One region of the Stenotrophomonas sp. PD6 genome, then DNA from elsewhere that is predicted to be linked to it. Evidence: riboswitches for the same ligand, from Rfam matches in the RefSeq annotation. Region 1 holds a riboswitch; the other holds the start of a gene.
The links. Region 1 has a riboswitch for glycine ahead of gcvP (aminomethyl-transferring glycine dehydrogenase). Riboswitches for the same ligand answer to the same signal wherever they lie in the genome.
Positions count from the first base shown of each region.

Region 2: it holds a riboswitch for glycine, as region 1 does, so the genes downstream of both, ACOZHM_RS20535 (trimeric intracellular cation channel family protein) here and gcvP (aminomethyl-transferring glycine dehydrogenase) in region 1, are expected to answer to the same signal.

Region 1 covers NZ_JBLZQD010000007.1:19,987-29,509, reverse strand. The annotation lists gene ACOZHM_RS11690 (catalase) at 1-1,585, opposite strand, end outside; gene ACOZHM_RS11685 (PAS domain-containing protein) at 1,768-2,478, shown strand; gene ACOZHM_RS11680 (amino acid permease) at 2,563-3,957, shown strand; gene gcvP (aminomethyl-transferring glycine dehydrogenase) at 4,031-6,910, opposite strand; glycine riboswitch at 6,956-7,057, opposite strand; gene ACOZHM_RS11670 (multidrug effflux MFS transporter) at 7,350-8,573, shown strand; gene ACOZHM_RS11665 (hypothetical protein) at 8,659-9,045, shown strand; gene ACOZHM_RS11660 (M2 family metallopeptidase) at 9,132-9,523, opposite strand, start outside.
Region 2 covers NZ_JBLZQD010000031.1:1,835-11,357, reverse strand. The annotation lists gene ACOZHM_RS20560 (NYN domain-containing protein) at 1-364, opposite strand, end outside; gene ACOZHM_RS20555 (NAD(P)/FAD-dependent oxidoreductase) at 498-1,790, shown strand; gene ACOZHM_RS20550 (hypothetical protein) at 1,841-2,170, opposite strand; gene ACOZHM_RS20545 (ribonuclease E inhibitor RraB) at 2,188-2,532, opposite strand; gene ACOZHM_RS20540 (GIY-YIG nuclease family protein) at 2,652-2,948, opposite strand; glycine riboswitch at 2,972-3,054, shown strand; glycine riboswitch at 3,075-3,165, shown strand; gene ACOZHM_RS20535 (trimeric intracellular cation channel family protein) at 3,255-3,872, shown strand; gene ACOZHM_RS20530 (hypothetical protein) at 3,963-4,193, opposite strand; gene ACOZHM_RS20525 (3-deoxy-7-phosphoheptulonate synthase) at 4,345-5,418, opposite strand; gene ACOZHM_RS20520 (serine hydrolase domain-containing protein) at 5,764-6,927, shown strand; gene groL (chaperonin GroEL) at 7,007-8,656, opposite strand; gene ACOZHM_RS20510 (co-chaperone GroES) at 8,770-9,057, opposite strand; gene ACOZHM_RS20505 (endonuclease) at 9,405-9,523, shown strand, end outside.

The sequences.
Region 1 (9,523 bases):
CCTTGGCTGGCGTGGCGGTGGGGGCGGGGTCGGGCAGGGCAGGCAGTGCCAGGCCATCGGCCACGCGCTTGGCCAGCGACTCGTCGATGTTGCGCAGATGGCTTACGGTGCGCTCGCGCACGGCGGCGGTCTCGACCTTGGACAACTCGAACACCAGCGCCGAGGCCACATGCGCCTGCTCCGGCGCCTCCAGGCTGCGGAAGAACATGCGCGCCTGGCTGTAGTGGTCGGCGAAGCTCGCCGCGCGCACGCGGCCCTTGCGGCCATCGTCGGCCTGGGTGGCATGGCTGGCGAAGCCATCGCCGGTTTCGCGCGGGCTGTCGCCCTGCAGCGAGCTGGGGTCGTAGGCCACGCGGCCCTTGGGAATGGCCATCTGCATGTGCCCGTCGCGCTGGTGGTTGGCGAAGGGACATTTCGGCGCATTGACCGGGATCTGGTGGAAGTTGGGCCCGCCCAGGCGGCTGAGCTGGGTATCCAGGTAAGAAAACAGCCGGCCCTGCAGCAGCGGGTCGTTGCTGAAGTCGATGCCCGGCGGCACGTTGGCCGGACAGTAGGCGACCTGCTCGGTTTCGGCGAAGAAGTTGTCCGGCCAGCGGTCCAGCACCATTCGCCCGATCACGGTCAGCGGCACCAGCGATTCGGGCACGATCTTGGTCGGGTCCAGGTGGTCGAACGGGAAAGCATCGGCCTCTTCCTCGGTGAACAGCTGCACGGCCAGCTCCCACTCGGGGAAGTCGCCGGCGGTGATCGACTCGAACAGGTCGCGACGATGGAAGTCGTTGTCCGCGCCCTGCAGTTTCACCGCCTCATCCCACACGGTGGACTGCAGGCCCAGCTTCGGCCGCCAATGGAACTTGACGAAGGTGGACTCACCGGCATCGTTGAGCAGCCGGAAGCTGTGGATGCCGAAGCCTTCGATCATCCGCAGCGAGCGCGGAATGGTGCGGTCGCTCATGGCCCACATGATCATGTGCATCGATTCGGGCATCAGCGACACGAAGTCCCAGAAGGTGTCATGCGCGCTGGCGGCCTGCGGGAAGGCACGGTCCGGCTCCATCTTCACTGCGTGGATGAGGTCGGGGAACTTGATGGCGTCCTGGATGAAGAACACCGGGATGTTGTTGCCCACCAGGTCCCAGTTGCCTTCGCGGGTATAGAACTTCACCGCGAAGCCGCGCACGTCGCGCGGCGTGTCCACCGAGCCTGCGCCGCCGGCCACGGTGGAGAAGCGGGTGAACACCGGCGTGCGCACGCCCACCTCGGTGAGTACGCGCGCGCGGGTGTACTCGTGCAGGGAACGGGTCAGTTCGAAATAGCCATGGGCCGCACTGCCGCGCGCGTGCACGATCCGCTCGGGAATGCGCTCGTGGTCGAAGTGGGTGATCTTCTCGCGCAGGATGAAGTCTTCCAGCAACGTCGGCCCGCGCGGGGTGTCGCGCAGCGAGTTCTGGTTGTCCGCCACCGGAATGCCCTGGTTGGTGGTGAGCGCGGGATGGCCGCCGCCAGCGCGCTGGTGCAGCTCGTCGCCCTCGCCACGGAGGTCGGCGGGCGGGGCGGATTTGGTGCGGGGCTTGCTGGTGGCCATCAGGCGACTCCGGGCTGGCAGGGGGGACTCAACGCCTCACACTGGCGGTCGGGGCGTTAATCGACGGTCGGAGAACGCGGCCGCGCTTGCACCTGCGCTTCACATGCAGGGTGGCCGTGTGGGGTGCTGGGCGTGCCGGACAGGTATCCTTGTTGTCGTGTTCCCCATCCGCCCACGCCCGCATGCGCGTTGAACCCGCCGACATCGAAGCCCTGTTCGATGCGATTCCCGACGTGCTGTTCTTCATGAAGGACCGCGACGGGCGCTACACGCATATCAACCAGACCATGCTGCGCCGGCTGGGCCTGAAGTCGCGCAAAGAGGTCATCGGGCGCACCGCGGCGGAGATCTACCCCACCGGGTTGGGCGCCGACTACGCCACGCAGGACGCGCAGGTGCTGGCCGGAAAGGTCATCGAGAACCTGATGGAACTGCACCTGTTCGCCAACCGCGAGCCGGGCTGGTGCCTGACCTGCAAACGCCCGCTGCTGGTGGACGGGCAGATCCGGGGCCTGATCGGCATCTCCCGCGACCTGGGGCAGAAGGACAGCCTGGGCACCCAGTACGAACAGCTGCGGCTGGCGCTGGCCCACCTGAACGCGCATTACGCCGAGAACGTGCGCATGCAGACGTTGCTGGATATCACCGGGTTCTCGCTCTCCAAGCTGGAGCGCACCTTCCGCAAGGTATTCCAGATGACCCCGCAGCAGGTGCTGACCCGCCTGCGCATCCAGATGGCGGTGCATCTGCTGCACGGCAGCGACACCATCGCCAGCATCGGCCAGGCCTGTGGCTTCACCGACCAGAGTGCGTTCACCCGCAAGTTCAAGGCCGAGGTCGGGATGTCGCCCCGGGCCTACCGGGCGCAGATCGGCGAGCGCGCAGAGGCCTGATTGCGGCGGGGCAGGGGAACCCCTATCCCGTCCGCCGGCCGGACAAGGTATGGTGTCGCACCTGTTGCCCGCCAATCGATTCCGATGCCCGCATCCCAGACTCCGGCCGCCGCTGCGGCCCCCGCAAATACCCGCCTCGGGCACGCGCTCAAACCCCGCCAGCTGATCATGATGGGCCTTGGCAGCGCCATTGGCGCCGGCCTGTTCCTCGGCTCCGGCGTGGGCGTGCAGGCCGCCGGCCCCGCCGTGCTGCTGTCCTATCTGGTCGCCGGCGCGCTGGTGATCATCGTCATGAATGCGCTCGGCGAGATGGCCGCCGCCAAGCCAAGCAGTGGTGCGTTTTCGGTGTACGCCGCCGACGCCATGGGCGCCACCGCCGGCGCCACGGTCGGGTGGCTGTGGTGGGTGCAGCTGGTGATCGTGATCGCCGCCGAAGCGGTCGGTGCGGCCGGCCTGCTGGCCACGGTATGGCCGGTCATCCCGGTGCCGATGGCGGCGCTGGCCTTCATGCTGTTCTTCACCGCGATCAACCTGCTCGGGGTGAAGAATTTCGGCGAATTCGAGTTCTGGTTCGCCATCCTCAAGGTCGCCGCCATCATCGGCTTCATCCTGATCGGTGCGGCGCTGCTGCTGGGTTGGCTGCCGAACGTGGCCTCGCCGGGGCTGAGCAACTTCACCGCGCACGGCGGCTTCGCGCCCAAGGGCCTGGCCGGGATCGGCGCGGCGCTGCTGGTGGTGATTTTCGCCTTCGGTGGCACCGAGATCGTCGCGGTTGCGGCGGCCGAGACCGAAGACCCGGAGCGCAGCATCGCCCGCGCCATCCGCACGGTGGCGTGGCGCATCCTGGTGTTCTACATCGGCTCGCTGAGCGTGATCATCGCGGTGGTGCCGTGGACCAGCGCCTCGCTGAGCTCGCCGTTCGCGGCGGTGCTGCAGGTGGCCAACATTCCGGGTGCGGCGACGGCGATCACCCTGATCGCGGTGATCGCGCTGCTGTCGGCGCTCAACGCCAACCTGTATGGCGCCTCGCGCATGATGTATTCGCTGGCGCGCCGCCGCGAAGCGCCGGCGGTGCTGGGCTGGACCGACCCGCGCCACGTGCCGATCATTGCGGTGCTGGCCAGCGTGCTGTTCGGTTTCGCCGCCACGATCATGGAGCTGATGTTCCCCAACAAGGTGCTGCCGGTGCTGCTCAACATCGTCGGCTCGACCTGCCTCCTGGTCTGGACGATCTCGCTGCTGTCGCAGTTGATCCTGCGCCACCGCGCCAACCGCGACCGCACCCGCCTGCCGTTCCGCATGGCCGGCTACCCGTACCTGACGGTGCTGGGCCTGGGCGTGCTGGCGCTGATCTTCGGCCTGCTGCTGTCCGAGGCGGAAACGCGCATCCAGTTCCTGTCGATGGCCGCCCTGACCGCCATCATCGCGATCACCAGCGAAATCACCCGCCGCGTGCGCCGCAACCGCGTCGCCGAATAGTCACGGCAACACGCCGCACCAACAAAAACGGCCCGCTTGCGCGGGCCGTTTCTGTTTCAGCAGGGCAGGAGGATCAGACCTCCACGCCCTCGTCTTCCTTGTATGCATCCACCGGGATGCAGGCGCACATCACGTTCTTGTCGCCGTAAACGTTGTCCACGCGTGCCACCGGCGGCCAGTACTTCTGCTGGCGCAGGCTGGCCAGCGGGAAGGCCGCCAGTTCGCGCGGGTAGGCATGCGCCCATTCGCTGGCCGACACCGCCGTGGCGGTGTGCGGGGCGTGCTTGAGCGGGTTGTCCTCGCGGTCCAGGCGGCCGTCTTCGATCGCGGCGATTTCCTCGCGGATCTGGATCATTGCGTTGATGAAGCGGTCCAGCTCGTGCAGGGATTCGCTCTCGGTCGGCTCCACCATCAGCGTGCCGGCGACCGGGAAGCTCAGGGTCGGGGCATGGAAGCCGAAGTCGATCAGGCGCTTGGCCACGTCTTCCGCGCCGATGCCGGAGGTCTTCTCCAGCGGGCGCACGTCCAGGATGCACTCGTGCGCCACCAGCCCGTTGCGGCCGGTGTAGAGCGTCTTGAAGTGCGGGGCCAGGCGCTTGGCGATGTAGTTGGCGTTGAGCAGGGCCACCTGGGTGGCCTTGCGCAGGCCGGCGGTGCCCATCAGCGTGATGTACATCCAGCTGATCGGCAGGATGGAGGCGCTGCCGAAGCTGGCAGCGCTGACCATGCCCACGTCACCTTCGCCGCCCAGCACCTTCGGGAGGAACGGAGCCAGGTGCGACTTGACCGCACACGGGCCCACGCCCGGGCCGCCGCCGCCGTGCGGAATGCAGAAGGTCTTGTGCAGGTTCAGGTGCGACACGTCCGAGCCCCACTTGCCGGGCTTGGCCACGCCGACCAGGGCGTTCATGTTGGCACCGTCGGTGTACACCTGGCCGCCGTGCTTGTGGATGATCTCGCAGATCTCGACCACTTCTTCCTCGAACACGCCATGCGTGGAGGGGTAGGTGATCATCAGCGCGGCCAGGCGGTCGCCGTACTTCTCGGCGTTGACGCGGATGTCTTCGACGTCGACGTTGCCGTTGGCGTCGGTCTTGGTCACCACCACCTTCATGCCGCACATCTGTGCCGAGGCCGGGTTGGTGCCGTGCGCCGAATCCGGAATCAGGCAGACGTCGCGATGGCCTTCGCCGCGCGAACGGTGGTAGGCGCGGATCGCCAGCAGGCCGGCGTACTCGCCCTGCGCGCCGGAATTCGGCTGCAGGCTCACCGCGTCATAGCCGGTGCACTCGACCAGCATCGCTTCCAGCCCGTCGATCAGTTCCTTGTAGCCGGTGGCCTGGTCGGCCGGGGCCAGCGGGTGGATGTTGGCGAACTCCGGCCAGGTCACCGGGATCATCTCGGCGGTGGCGTTGAGCTTCATGGTGCAGCTGCCCAGCGGGATCATGGTGCGATCCATCGCCAGGTCCTTGTCGGCCAGCGAGCGCAGGTAACGCAGCAGCTCGTGTTCGCTGTGGTGGGTGTTGAACACCGGGTGGGTCAGGAACGCGCTGGTGCGCACCAGGCCGGCCGGCAGGGCGTCGGCGGTGGCCGCGTCGAGCGCCTCCACGTCAACGCTCACGCCGAACAGCTGGCCCAGCGCGACGATGTCGGCGCGGGTGGCGGTTTCGTCCAGGCTGATGCCCACCGCTTCGCTGTCGATCGCGCGCAGGTTGATGCGGGCGGCGGCGGCCTTGGCGTGGATCGCCTTGGCGTCGATGTCCTTGACGTGCAGCGTGTCGAAGAAGTGCTCGCCAACGTTGACGCCGGCGCCACGCAGCGCGGCGGCCAGGATGGCGGCCAGGCGATGGGTGCGGCGCGCGATGCGGGTCAGGCCGTCCGGGCCGTGGTACACCGCGTACATCGAGGCCATCACCGCCAGCAGCACCTGCGCGGTGCAGATGTTGGAGGTCGCCTTCTCGCGGCGGATATGCTGCTCGCGGGTCTGCAGGGTCAGGCGGTAGGCGGCATTGCCCTGTGCGTCGACCGACACGCCGATCAGGCGGCCCGGCATGGAACGCTTGTAGGCGTCACGGCAGGCCATGAACGCGGCGTGCGGGCCGCCGAAACCGAACGGCACGCCGAAGCGCTGCGAGTTGCCGACCACGATGTCCGCGCCCCATTCGCCGGGGGCGGCGATCAGGGTCAGCGCCAGCAGGTCGGTGGCCACGGCCACCAGGCCGCCGCGCGCATGCACCGAGTCGGCCAGCGCCTTGTAGTCGCCCACATGGCCGAAGGTGTCCGGGTACTGCAGCAGCACGCCGTAGGCCTCGGCTTCCATCGCCTCGGCCGGGGTGCCCACGCGCAGCACGATGCCCATCGGCTCGGCGCGGGTGCGCAGCAGTTCCAGCGTCTGCGGGTGCACCGCGTCGTGCACGAAGAAGGTGTCGGACTTGCTCTTGGCCGAACGCTTGGCCAGGGTCATCGCTTCAGCGGCGGCGGTGGCTTCGTCCAGCAGCGAGGCGTTGGCGATCTCCATGCCGGTGAGGTCGGCGCACAGGGTCTGGAAGTTGATCAGCGCTTCCATGCGGCCCTGCGAGATCTCGGCCTGGTAGGGCGTGTACGCGGTGTACCACGCCGGGTTTTCCAGCACGTTGCGCAGGATGACGTTCGGGGTCAGGGTGCCGTAGTAGCCCTGGCCGATGAAGGTGCGGAACACCTGGTTCTTGTCGGCGATCGCGCGGATCTTTGCCAGCGCTTCCACTTCGGTCAGCGACTCGGGCAGCGCCAGCGGTGCGGGCGACTTGATCCCGGCCGGCACGATCGCGTCGGTCAGTGCGTCGAGCGAGGTGTGGCCCACCACGTCGAGCATCTGCGCGATTTCGGCGTCGTTGGGGCCGATGTGGCGTTCGACGAACGCGTGGCTGTGTTCAAGCTCGCGCAGGGAAGGGGTGTTCTGGGACATGGCTGGCATCTCGGAGAGTGGGCACGCACGGTCAGAAGACCTTGCGGCCTTCCTGGGTGCCCCTCTGTCCTTTTGCCTGAGAGTTTAAAAGCGCGCATCTGCGTGCTTCGTGCCCCTTCGGCGCCGGCAGTGGCCGGTCTCTCCAGAGTTTTGATGCGGGTGGTATCGGGCCTGAGCGATTACGGGCGTTGCGCCTTCGGCAGCGGGGGTCAAAACAACTCTCCGCTTCTCCCACCATGTAGCCCGGCGATTATAGCCCAGCGGCCCGCCCGCCAGCGGCCGTCCGCCACATGAACAGGCGGGCAGCACCGGTCGCTCACGGGCCTTCGGGCATGGTGCCAGGCAGGCGGACGGCCTATCATGGCCGGATCCTCGTATTCATCAGGCGCCACCCGTTCCGGGCCGGCGCCTTCCATGCGTTCGCGCATGGCTGTTGACGGAAGACCCGATGACGCCCGCCTCACCCTCGACCCGCCGCCTGGCCCTGCTGCTTGCCGGGCTGGCCATGTTCGGTCCGTTCTCGATCGACACCATTTTCCCGGCCTTCCTGCTGCTGGGCGAACGCATGCAGGTGGACCAGGTGGCGGTGCAGCAGACCGTCAGCGTCTACCTGTTGTTCTATGGCTTGATGAGCCTGGCGCATGGCCCGCTGTCGGATGCATTCGGGCGCCGCCGGGTGATCCTCGGCGGGCTGGTGCTGTTCATCGCCGCCTCCATCGGCTGCGCGCTGTCGCGCGATCTGACCACGTTGCTGGTGTTCCGCGCGCTGCAGGGCGTGACCGCCGGCGTGGGCGTGATCGTGGGCCGCGCGGTGATCCGCGACCTGTACCACGGTGCAGATGCGCAGCGGCTGATGAGCCAGGTCTCGATGATCTTCGGCATCGCCCCGGCCATCGCGCCGATCATCGGCGGCTGGATCCTGCTCGGCGGCGGCGATTGGCCGCTGATCTTCTGGTTCCTGGTCGTGTTCGCGGTGGTGCTTTTGCTGGCCACCGGCAAGTGGCTGCCCGAGACCCATCCGGTGGAGGCGCGGACGCCGCTGTCGGCCGGCGCGCTGCTGCGCAGCTACGTGCAGATGGGCACCAACCCGCGCCTGCTGCGGCTGGCGGCGGCGGGTGCATTCAATTTTTCCGGCATTTTCCTGTACATCGCCTCGGCGCCGGTGTTCGTGATGCAGCACCTGCGGCTGGGCGAGGGCGGTTTCGCCTGGCTGTTCATTCCCACCATCGGCGGCATGACCATGGGCTCGTTCCTGTCCGGGCGCATGGCCGGGCGGATCACGGCGCAGCGGCAGGTGGGCATCGGCTTCGCGTTGTGTGCGGCATCGGCGCTGGTCAATCTTGGCTACGTGCTGGCGGTGGGGCAGATCGCGCTGCCGTGGGCGGTGCTGCCGATCTTCATCGGCGGCGTGGGCATGGCGCTGATCTTCCCGATCCTGGCGCTGGCGGTGCTGGACATGTATCCGCACCAGCGCGGGCTGGCGTCGTCCATGCAGATGTTCATCCAGTTGATGATCAACACCGTCGTGGCCGGCGTGGTGTCGCCCCTGCTCAGCGCCCAGCCGCTGCACCTGGCGCTGGGCTACGCCGGTTTCTTCGCCATCGGCGCCAGTTTCTGGTTCTGGGAGCGGCGCTGCGAGCGCCGCCGCGAGGCGCTGGCAACCGCGGCCTGAACCCTGTGCACCCGGGGGCCGGCCATGGCTGGCCGGGCCCGGTGCGTTATCCTTTGACCTTTGATGCAGTCCGGAAGTCCCCCTGATGTCGACCACCTCCAAACTGCGCCGTGACCTGCGCAAGCGCCGCGAAGCCGAGGCGGCCAACCGCGAAAAAGCCCATGCCTCGCCGGTGGAGCCGCATGCCGAACTGCGCGATCAGCAGCGCACGCTGCTGGCCGGCGTGGTCCGCCGCGATGGCGAATGGGTGCTGGGAATGGACGGCCGCATCGCAGGCCAGACCACCAGCGCCGCGCGCGTGCTGGCGCTGATCATGCAGGCCGCCGAGTTGCAGGAACGGCAGGGCACGCCGGTGCGCCTGGTGTATTCGGACGCGCTGAAAGACGCCGCGCACGCCGAAGCGAAGGCCGAGGGCAAGGATTTCGAGCAGTTCAAGGCGGAGCTGGCGGCGTCCCTGAAGCCGAAATCGTAACGGGCACGACGCGCGCATCGTAGAGCCACGCCATGCGTGGCTGCGCAATCCCAAAAAAAAACCGGCCCGAAGGCCGGTTTTTTCGTTTACGGCGCCTTCGGCGCCGCCGCCGTTGCCGCCGGCGCCTGCCAGCCGCACATCTGGCCCTGGTTCTGCTGCTTGAGCCATTCGTTGACCGGGGTGAAGTACTCGATCATCGGGCCGGCATCGAGCTTGTCGCCGCCGGTGATTTCCTTCAGCGTGGCCTGCCACGGCTGGCTGGCACCCTTGCTCAGCATCGCCCAGAACTTCTGGCCGGCTTCCTTGTTGCCGTAGAAGCTGCACTGGTGCAGCGGGCCCTTGTAGCCGGCCGCATCGCACAGGCCCTTGTAGAACTGGAACTGCAGGATGCGCGCCAGGAAGTAACGCGTGTACGGGGTGTTGCCCGGCACGTGGTACTTCGCGCCCGGATCGAAGAACTCCTCGCCGCGCGCCGAGG
Region 2 (9,523 bases), on a different contig from region 1:
ACCCGTACACCTTCACCCCATCGGTCAGCAGCCGCATCACCAGCGGCGTGAAGTCCGCATCGCTGGAGACGATGGCGAAACCATCCAGGTTGCGCGCGTACAGCATGTCCATCGCATCGATGACCATCGCCATGTCCGACGCGTTCTTGCCACGGCTGTAGGCGAACTGCTGGATCGGGCGGATGGCGTATTCGTGCAGCACGCCTTCCCAGCCTTTCAGCCGCGGGCTTTTCCAGTTGCCGTAGGCGCGGCGCACATTGGCCACGCCATAGCGTGCCACTTCGGCCAGCACCACGTCGATCTTCGACGAGGGCGCGTTGTCGGCATCGATCAGCAACGCGATGCGCTTTTCCGGTTCGTTCATCTCAGCCTCCAGAGCGGTTGCGGGCCGCCGCCGTGCGAGCGCGACGGCTGCTGAACCCAGTATCTGTCATCCACGTGAACATCGTGCTTCACGTGCGACGATACGTCGCGTCGACCCTGTCCGGAGTCCCTGCATGACCCGCGATCCCCTGCCCCACCTGGTCATCATCGGTGGCGGTTTTGCCGGCCTATGGGCCACCCGCGCACTGGCCAGCGCGCGCGTCCGTATCACCCTGGTGGACCGTCGCAACCACCATCTGTTCCAGCCCCTGCTCTATCAGGTCGCCACTGCCGGCCTGTCCGCGCCCGACATCGCCGCGCCGCTGCGGCACATCCTCGGCCACCAGCGCAACGTGGAAGTGCGGCTGGGCGAAGTCACCGCCATCGACAAGCATGCCCGCCAGATCACGCTGGCCGACGGCAATCAGCTGGGCTATGACACCCTGATGCTGTGCACCGGCGCCACCCACGCCTATTTCGGTCACGACGAATGGGCGGCCGATGCGCCCGGTCTGAAGACACTGGACGATGCGATCGCGCTGCGCCGCAAACTGCTGCTGGCCTTCGAGCGCGCCGAGGCTGAACCCGATCCGGTCCGCAAGGCCGCCTGGCTCAGCTTCGCCGTGGTTGGCGGCGGCCCCACCGGGGTGGAGCTGGCCGGCACCCTGGCGGAAATCGCCCGCCACACGCTGCGCAACGAGTTCCGCCATATCGACCCGGCCACGGCCAAGGTGCGCTTGGTTGAAGCCGGCCCACGGGTGTTGTCCAGCTTCCCCGAGGTGCTGTCACTGAAGGCGCGCCGCCAGTTGGAGAAGCTCGGCGTGGAAGTCCTTACCGGAACGCCGGTGAGCAACATCAACGGCAACGGCTTCCAGCTGGGCGAACAGTTCATCGACGCACGCACGGTGGTGTGGGCCGCCGGCGTGGCCGCCTCACCGCTCGCGCGCACGCTGGAGGTGCCGCTGGACCGCGCCGGGCGCGTGCCGGTGCAGCCCGACCTGACGATTGAAGGCCATCCCGAGATCTTCGTGGCCGGCGACCTGGCCGCGCTGAGCCAGGCCAACGGCAAGCCCGTACCGGGCGTGGCGCCGGCCGCCAAGCAGATGGGCAAGCACGTCGCCGCGACCGTGCGCGCGCGGCTGGACGGCAAACCGGCACCGGGCGCGTTCACGTACCAGGACTTCGGCAACCTCGCCACCATTGGCCGCATGGCGGCCATCGTCCACCTTGGGCGGTTGCAGCTGTCCGGCGTGCTGGCCTGGTGGTTCTGGCTGGCCGCACACGTGTTCTTCCTGATCGGCTTCCGCAACCGCATCGTGGTGCTGCTCAACTGGGCGGTGGCGTACTGGAGCTACCAGCGCAGCGCGCGGATCATCTTTGGCGATGACCAGGAGGACCGGCGGGTACGCGGCAACGAAGAACGCTGATTCGTAGAGCGACGCCATGCGTCGCTGTCGTTCAGATCACGCTGCAGCATTCACTCGCCCACGTCGGCGTCATTGCCACGCGCCAGATGCACGTCCCAGGTACACAGGTAATCCGGGTTGCTGATCGTCAGCGCTATCGAGCGCAAGGTGTAATCGCCCGGTGCGGCTGGCGTGTAGTGGTCCAGCGTGGGCGGCAGGAACAGTTCCTCGCCGTCCACCGCGCTGGCCAGCACCACGCCCTCGTCGTCGTTGATGCGCAGCACTTCGCCCGCGAACTGGCGATGCTCCAGCGCGTTGCCGTCGGCATCCAGGTAAGTGATGCCGGCAAGCACCGTCTTGCCCAGCATTGCCCGGGCCTTGTCGCTGTCGTTGAGGGTCATGGCATGCCGACCGGGGCTCAGTCCTGCACCATGCAGCCCCAGCCGTCGATGCGGCCCTCGAATTTGGCCGCCTCCGATTCCAGCAACGCTTCGAACCCGGCAACGTTGTCGTGGGTCGGCACCATCAGCGGATGCACCAGCACCTGCCAGGGGAAGTCGTCGTTGCCTTCGTAGGCAGAGAGCGACACCTTCTGTTCGTTGCGGAGCAGGTGCACCGAGAAACGGATGGCGGCCTCTTCATCGGGGAAGATCACCGCGAAATCGACCTCCCGCGCGATGGAGAGGTCATCCCCGTCCTGCAGCATCTTCCACAGCACGTCGCCGTTCTCGTCTTCGGGGTACTGCGTGAGGTCGCGTGACATGGGTTTCCAGTGGCGGCAGGGGGACAACGCGATCTTCCCATGTCGCACCGCTCAGCAGTCAATTCCGGTGGGCAGCAGGAGCACCGCTACCGCTGCCGTGAGTGCACTGCCGAGCACGCTCACCCGGGCGGCTCCGCAATCGCCTGCAGCCAGGCGAGCTTGCGGTCGCGTGGCTGCCGCTTGAGTTCGCATTCGGCCTTCGACGCCGCTGAGCGATCCGGGTAGGCGCGCATGGCCAACACCCTCAGCGGCGGGTTTGCCCGCGTGTAGCGCGCGCCCTTGCCGGCCAGGTGGGCCTGGAAGCGGGCGTCCACGTCGTTGCTGATGCCGGCGTAGTAGCTGCCGTTGCGGCATTCCAGCAGGTAGACGTACCAGGGGGCGGGTTCAGCGGGCATACCGGGATTATCCACCTCCATGGCGGCGCTGGCTGCTAGAATCCGCCCCGGATGCAGGAGAGAGGCGCCGCGCTGGCGCCCGCCGAAGGCGCAGGCTCCCATAATCGCTCAGGCCGGTGGCTCGATACGCCACCAACCATGCATCCAACACGCCGATCTGGAGAGAGGTCTTCAATGACCCGCCGAAGGGGCACGTGGCCTGGCCACTGAACTCTCAGGCAAAAGGACAGCGGGAGCGGCAACGGAATCCCACCCTGCGACAGTGCTACGGCGCTGGCGTGGCCCGTGCGCGTTCCGTCCCCGCCTGTGCCGTACCCGGAGCCGCCCATGCTGCTGTCACTGATCTACCTCATCGCCATTTCCGCCGAAGCCATGACCGGGGCGCTGTCCGCCGGGCGGCGGCGCATGGACCTGTTCGGCGTGGTGATCATCGCCTGCGTCACCGCCCTGGGCGGCGGTTCACTGCGCGACATCGTGCTCGGCCATTACCCGCTGGGCTGGGTGAAGCACCCGGAGTACCTGGGCTTCACCATCTGCGCCGCCCTGATCGCCACCTGGATCGCGCGCTGGATGCACCACTTCCGCCGCACCTTCCTGGTGCTGGATGGTCTGGGACTGATCGCCTTCACGCTGATCGGCTGCGCGGTCGCGCGCGACGGCGGGCATTCGGTGCCGATCGTGCTGATCGCCGGCATGCTTACCGGTGCGTTCGGCGGCGTGCTGCGCGACGTGCTGTGCAACGAAGTGCCGCTGATTTTCCAGAAGGAACTCTATGCAGTGATCACCCTGCTGACCGGCGCGGCCTGGCTGGGCCTGCTGGAACTGGGTGTCTCGCTCAACGCCGCCACCCTGTGGTGCCTGGGCGGCGGCTTCGCGTTCCGGCTGCTGGCGATCCACTTCAAGTGGGAGATGCCAAAGTTCGTGTACCGCGACGAGGTGCATTGAGAATCAATGCGCCTTGTCGCGATACACGAACGGTAGCACCGGACTGTTAGTCCGGTGACCTTCTCATGTGGCGTGTGGCTTCGTCCGTGCTCAGCGGTCCCAAGGCGCCTTGTAGCTCAGCAGGCGACAGATGGCCGCATTGTCTTCGAGGGATGCACCAAGTGCAGCGTTGAAGCGCCGCAGGTTATCAGTGCTCAGCACGAACTGGGTCTGATCCGCGTGTCGGTCGGGCGCGCCTCTTTTTGCAGGCACGCGGATCGCCAAGACGTTGCTGGTCGTGCCCGCGGGACGATCTGACAACCACTCTTCATTTGTGTTCATCGCAGACACACTCCGTCAAGAACTCAAGGCAGGCCGACAGTGTGCGTGACAGCGGAAAATCCAACCAATTGATTTTATTGGCAGAACCGGCATTTTCAGTAGGTGCGGTGTCGTGTAGCGGGGCAGAGCCCCGCTCTACGGCGGCCTGGGGTCAGGCTGCTTCGCTCAGCCGGCGCGCGCGACGCGCACGTACTGCCTGGGCCAGCGATTCGAGCACGGCCAGCGAGCTGTCCCAGCCGATGCAGCCGTCGGTGATGCTCTGGCCGTAGACCAGCGGTTCGCCCTCGACCAGGTCCTGGCGGCCGGCCACCAGATGGCTTTCCACCATGACACCCACGATGCGGTCCTCGCCCGCCGCCAGCTGCGCGTTGATATCGGCGATTACCTTGGGCTGGTTCTCGGGATTCTTGCTGCTGTTGGCATGGCTGGCATCGATCATCAGCCGCGCCGGCAACTGCGCCTTGGCCAGGGTCTGGCTGGCGGCATCCACACTGGCCGCGTCGAAGTTGGGCACCTTGCCGCCGCGCAGGATCACGTGGCAGTCCGGGTTGCCGGCGGTGGCCACAATGGCGGTGTCGCCCTGCTTGGTCACCGACAGGAAGTGATGCGGGTTGGAGGCCGCGCCCACCGCATCGGCGGCGATCTTGATGTTGCCGTCGGTGCCGTTCTTGAAGCCTACCGGGCACGATAGCCCGGAGGCCAGTTCGCGGTGCACCTGGCTTTCGGTGGTGCGCGCACCGATCGCGCCCCAGGCCACCAGGTCGGCGATGTACTGCGGCGAGATCACGTCGAGGAATTCCACACCGGCCGGCAGTCCAAGCTTGTTGATGTCGCGCAGCAGGCCGCGCGCAACGCGCAGGCCCTTGTTGATCTGGAAGCTGCCATCCAGGTCCGGATCGTTGATCAGGCCCTTCCAGCCCACGGTGGTGCGCGGCTTCTCGAAGTACACGCGCATGACGATTTCCAGCTCGTCGGCGTAGGCGTCACGCAGCGGCTTGAGCCGCTGTGCGTATTCGATGGCGGCCACCGGGTCGTGGATCGAGCACGGGCCGATCACCACGGCCAGGCGGTCGTCGCGGCCGTGCAGAATCTCGTGCAGGGCGGCGCGCGAGGCGCTTACCGTGGCAGACGCTTCATCGTCGCAGGGCAGCAGGGTCAGCAGCTGCGCCGGCGGCGTGAGCGGCTCGATTTTTCGGATGCGAAGGTCGTCGGTGTGGGGGGGCATGGGGGGTGTCTCCTGGAAGGTGGGGGTCCCCAGCGCGGCGGCAACAAAAAAGCCGCCAGGTGCGCTGGCGGCTTTCGGGAATGCGTCTGAAGTTTCTTCAGGGTGAGCGCATGCCTTCCTCCGCCGGTGGCTTCGGAAAGTAATACCAAAAGTAGGAATTGGCGTGGCGTGCGTTCATTGAGGCGTATTGATATCACAGGGGTTTGGGGCTGCCAACTGTTTCATTCGCAACTGCGGGGTGGCATTCACCCACCACCGGACGCCATTGGGCGGCATGACTTTCGGCGCTGGTGAGCGCACATGCGGCCGGTAGGATGCGGGGCGAGTCCTGGAGGAGTGCCGTGCATGCGCCCGTTCGTCCTGATGCTCTCCCTGTTGTTGCCTGCCTCGGCAGCGCTCGCTGCTGATTCACCTGCCGTGTTGCCTTCCGCATCTGCCGTCGAAGCAGAGATGCAGCGCCTGATGCGGGCCACCCACGCACAGGGTCTCGCGCTGGCCGTCATCGATCGCGGCAAGGTCGTGCAGGTCCATGCTCTGGGGAACCGCAATGCGGCCGGCGAGCCGCTGCAGCCCGACACCGTCATGTATGCCGCGTCGCTGACCAAGACTGCCTTTGCCTATAGCGTGATGCAGCTGGTGGATGAAGGCGTGCTGGACCTGGACCGCCCCATCGGCGAGTACCTGGACCGTCCGCTGCCCGACTACCCTGCCGAGAAAAGCTACGCACCGTGGCCGGATCTGAAGGACGACCCACGCTGGCGGCAGCTCACCGCGCGCATGCTGCTCAGTCACCGCAGCGGTTTCTCCAACTTCGCATTCCTGGAACCGGAGGGAAAACTGCGCCTGCATTTCGACCCCGGCACGCGCTATGCCTATTCCGGCGAGGGTTTGATCCTGCTGCAGTTCGTCCTGGAGAAGGGACTTGGCCTGGACGTGGGCAGCCAGATGCAGCAGCGCGTGTTCGACCGCTTCGGCATGACCCGTACCAGCATGACCTGGCGTGCGGACTTCGCGGACAACCTGGCCGATGGCTGGACTGCAGACGGCAGCACCGAGCCGCATGACGAACGCAGCCGCGTGCGTGCGGCCGGGTCGATGGACACCACGATCACCGACATCGCGCGTTTCGCTGCCGGGCTGGTTCGGGGCGAAGGGCTTTCGCCCGGTGCGAGACGCGAGATGGTACGTGCGCAGTGGCCGATCACCACCGCCTCGCAGTTCCCCACCCTGCAGGACGAGCTGCCACCGGAACAGCGCCGTGCCGACCTCGCCGCAGGGCTGGGCGTAGTGGTGTTCGACGGCCCGCAGGGGCATGCGTTCTACAAGGGCGGCCACGATGATGCGGTAGGCAACACGCTGGTGTGCGTCGAACGCGGGCAGCGCTGCGTGGTGATCCTGGGCAACGATGTGCGCGCCGAGGCCGCGTTCCCCGCGCTGGTGCGCCTGGTGTTGGGTGAGACCGGCGCGCCATGGACGTGGGAATACGGCAACAAGACGTTCGTGGAGTGAGGGACAACAAAAAAAACCCCGCCTTTCGGCGGGGTTTTTCATCGGACCGATGGGTGCCAGCCGAACGCTGGCAGTGGCATCAGAAGTCCATGCCGCCCATGCCACCCATACCGCCCATACCGCCGCCTGCTGCACCGGCGCCGTCATCCTTCTTCGGCGAATCGGCCACCATGGCTTCGGTGGTGATCATCAGGCCAGCGATCGAAGCGGCGTTCTGCAGCGCCGAACGGGTCACCTTGGTCGGGTCCAGGATGCCGAAGGCCAGCATGTCGCCGAACTCACCGGTGGCGGCGTTGTAGCCGAAGCTGCCGGTGCCTTCCTTGACCTTGTTGACGATGACCGACGGCTCTTCGCCGGCGTTGGCAACGATTTCGCGCAGCGGGGCTTCCATCGCGCGCAGGGCGATCTGGATGCCGTGGTTCTGGTCTTCGTTGTTGCCCTTCAGGCCGGACAGCGCGCTGACGGCACGCACCAGGGCGACGCCGCCGCCCGGGACCACGCCTTCTTCAACGGCTGCACGGGTAGCGTGCAGGGCGTCGTCGACGCGGTCCTTCTTTTCCTTCATTTCGATTTCGGTCGAGGCGCCGACCTTGATCACGGCAACACCGCCGGCCAGCTTGGCCACGCGTTCCTGCAGCTTCTCACGGTCGTAGTCCGACGAGGTTTCTTCGATCTGCGCCTTGATGTTGGTCACGCGCGCAGCGATGTCTTCCTGCTTGCCGGCACCGTCGATGATGATGGTGTTTTCCTTGGAGACCTGCACCTTCTTCGCATGACCCAGGTCAGCGATGGTGGCCTTCTCCAGCGACAGGCCGACTTCCTCGGAAATCACGGTGCCGCCGGTCAGCACGGCCATGTCCTGCAGCATCGCCTTGCGACGATCGCCGAAGCCCGGAGCCTTGACGGCCACGACCTTGACGATGCCACGGATGGTGTTGACCACCAGGGTGGCCAGCGCTTCGCCTTCGACTTCTTCAGCGACGATCAGCAGCGGCTTGCCGGCCTTGGCGACGCCTTCCAGCACGGGCAGCAGGTCGCGGACGTTGGAGATCTTCTTGTCGAACAGCAGGATGTACGGGTCATCCAGGTCGGCGGTCTGCGACTGCTGGTTGTTGACGAAGTACGGCGAGAGGTAGCCGCGATCGAACTGCATGCCCTCCACGACGTCCAGCTCGTTTTCCAGGCCCGAGCCTTCCTCGACGGTGATGACGCCTTCCTTGCCGACCTTCTTCATCGCTTCAGCGATGATGTTGCCGATCGACTCGTCCGAGTTGGCCGAGATCGTGCCGACCTGGGCAATGGCCTTGTCGTCGACGGTGGGCTTGGAGATGTTCTTCAGCTCGGCGACGGCGGCCACGACGGCCTTGTCGATACCGCGCTTGAGGTCCATCGGGTTCATGCCGGCCGCAACGGCCTTGGCGCCTTCGCGGATCAGGGCCTGGGCCAGCACGGTGGCGGTGGTGGTGCCGTCGCCGGCGTCGTCGTTGGTACGCGACGCGACTTCCTTCACCATCTGCGCGCCCATGTTCTCGAACGCATCAGCCAGTTCGATTTCCTTGGCGACGGACACGCCGTCCTTGGTGATGGTCGGGGCGCCGAAGCTCTTCTGCAGCACGACGTTGCGGCCCTTCGGGCCCAGGGTGGCCTTGACGGCATTGGCGAGCACGTTGACGCCGCGCACCATGCGCGAACGGGCGTCTTCACCGAAACGAATATCTTTGGCAGCCATGTGCGTTTACCTTTTTATGTGATTGCCGGGCAGTGCCCGGCGACATTGATCTGGGCAGCGGGGCAGAGCCCCGCTCTACGAGTCAGCGGCGGGGCAGTGCCCCGCGAGGCGAATCAGCCAACGATGGCCAGGATGTCGTCTTCGCGCAGGACCTTGTATTCCACGCCTTCGCTCTTGTAGCTGCTGCCGGCGTACTGGCCGTAGATGACCTTGTCGCCCACCTTCAGGGACGGCGCGCGGACGCTGCCGTTGTCCAGCGGCTTGCCCGGGCCCACGGCCACAACTTCACCCTTGGTCGACTTTTCCTTGGCGGAGTCGGGGATGAGGATGCCGCCGGCGGAGATTTCGTCGGCTTCGATCGGCTTGACCACGACGCGGTCGTGAAGCGGCTTGATGCTCATGTGGGACCTCTTAAGTTATTGATTGGGCTGAAAAAGTCCGGCGATATTAGCACTCACCCAGGGTGACTGCCAGCAACGCTCGTGAAAAAACCCGCCAGTGCGGGACAGGGCAGAGATGGTGCTGCCGCCCGCCCTTTCAAGGGGCCGCCGGGAAATTTCTGTCCGGCGGTGGGCCAGTCCGGGCCCCGGAGCCGGCGCATCGCCCCCGGCGGCCAAGACCCCCGCTATTCATCCGCCAATTTCTTGACGCACGTCCCATTGCGGAGTGCCGATCACGACATCTCGATAGATGTGTCATCTGGATTGGCTAGATTCGGCCGGCAAAACCCAATCACAAGGAGCTGTAGATGAGGTTGCTCACACCGCTATCGCTGGGGTGCCTGCTGGCATTGGCTGCCAGCCCCGCCCAGGCCGACGTTTTCATCAATGAACTGCATTACGACGACAGCACCGCCGCCGGGGACGT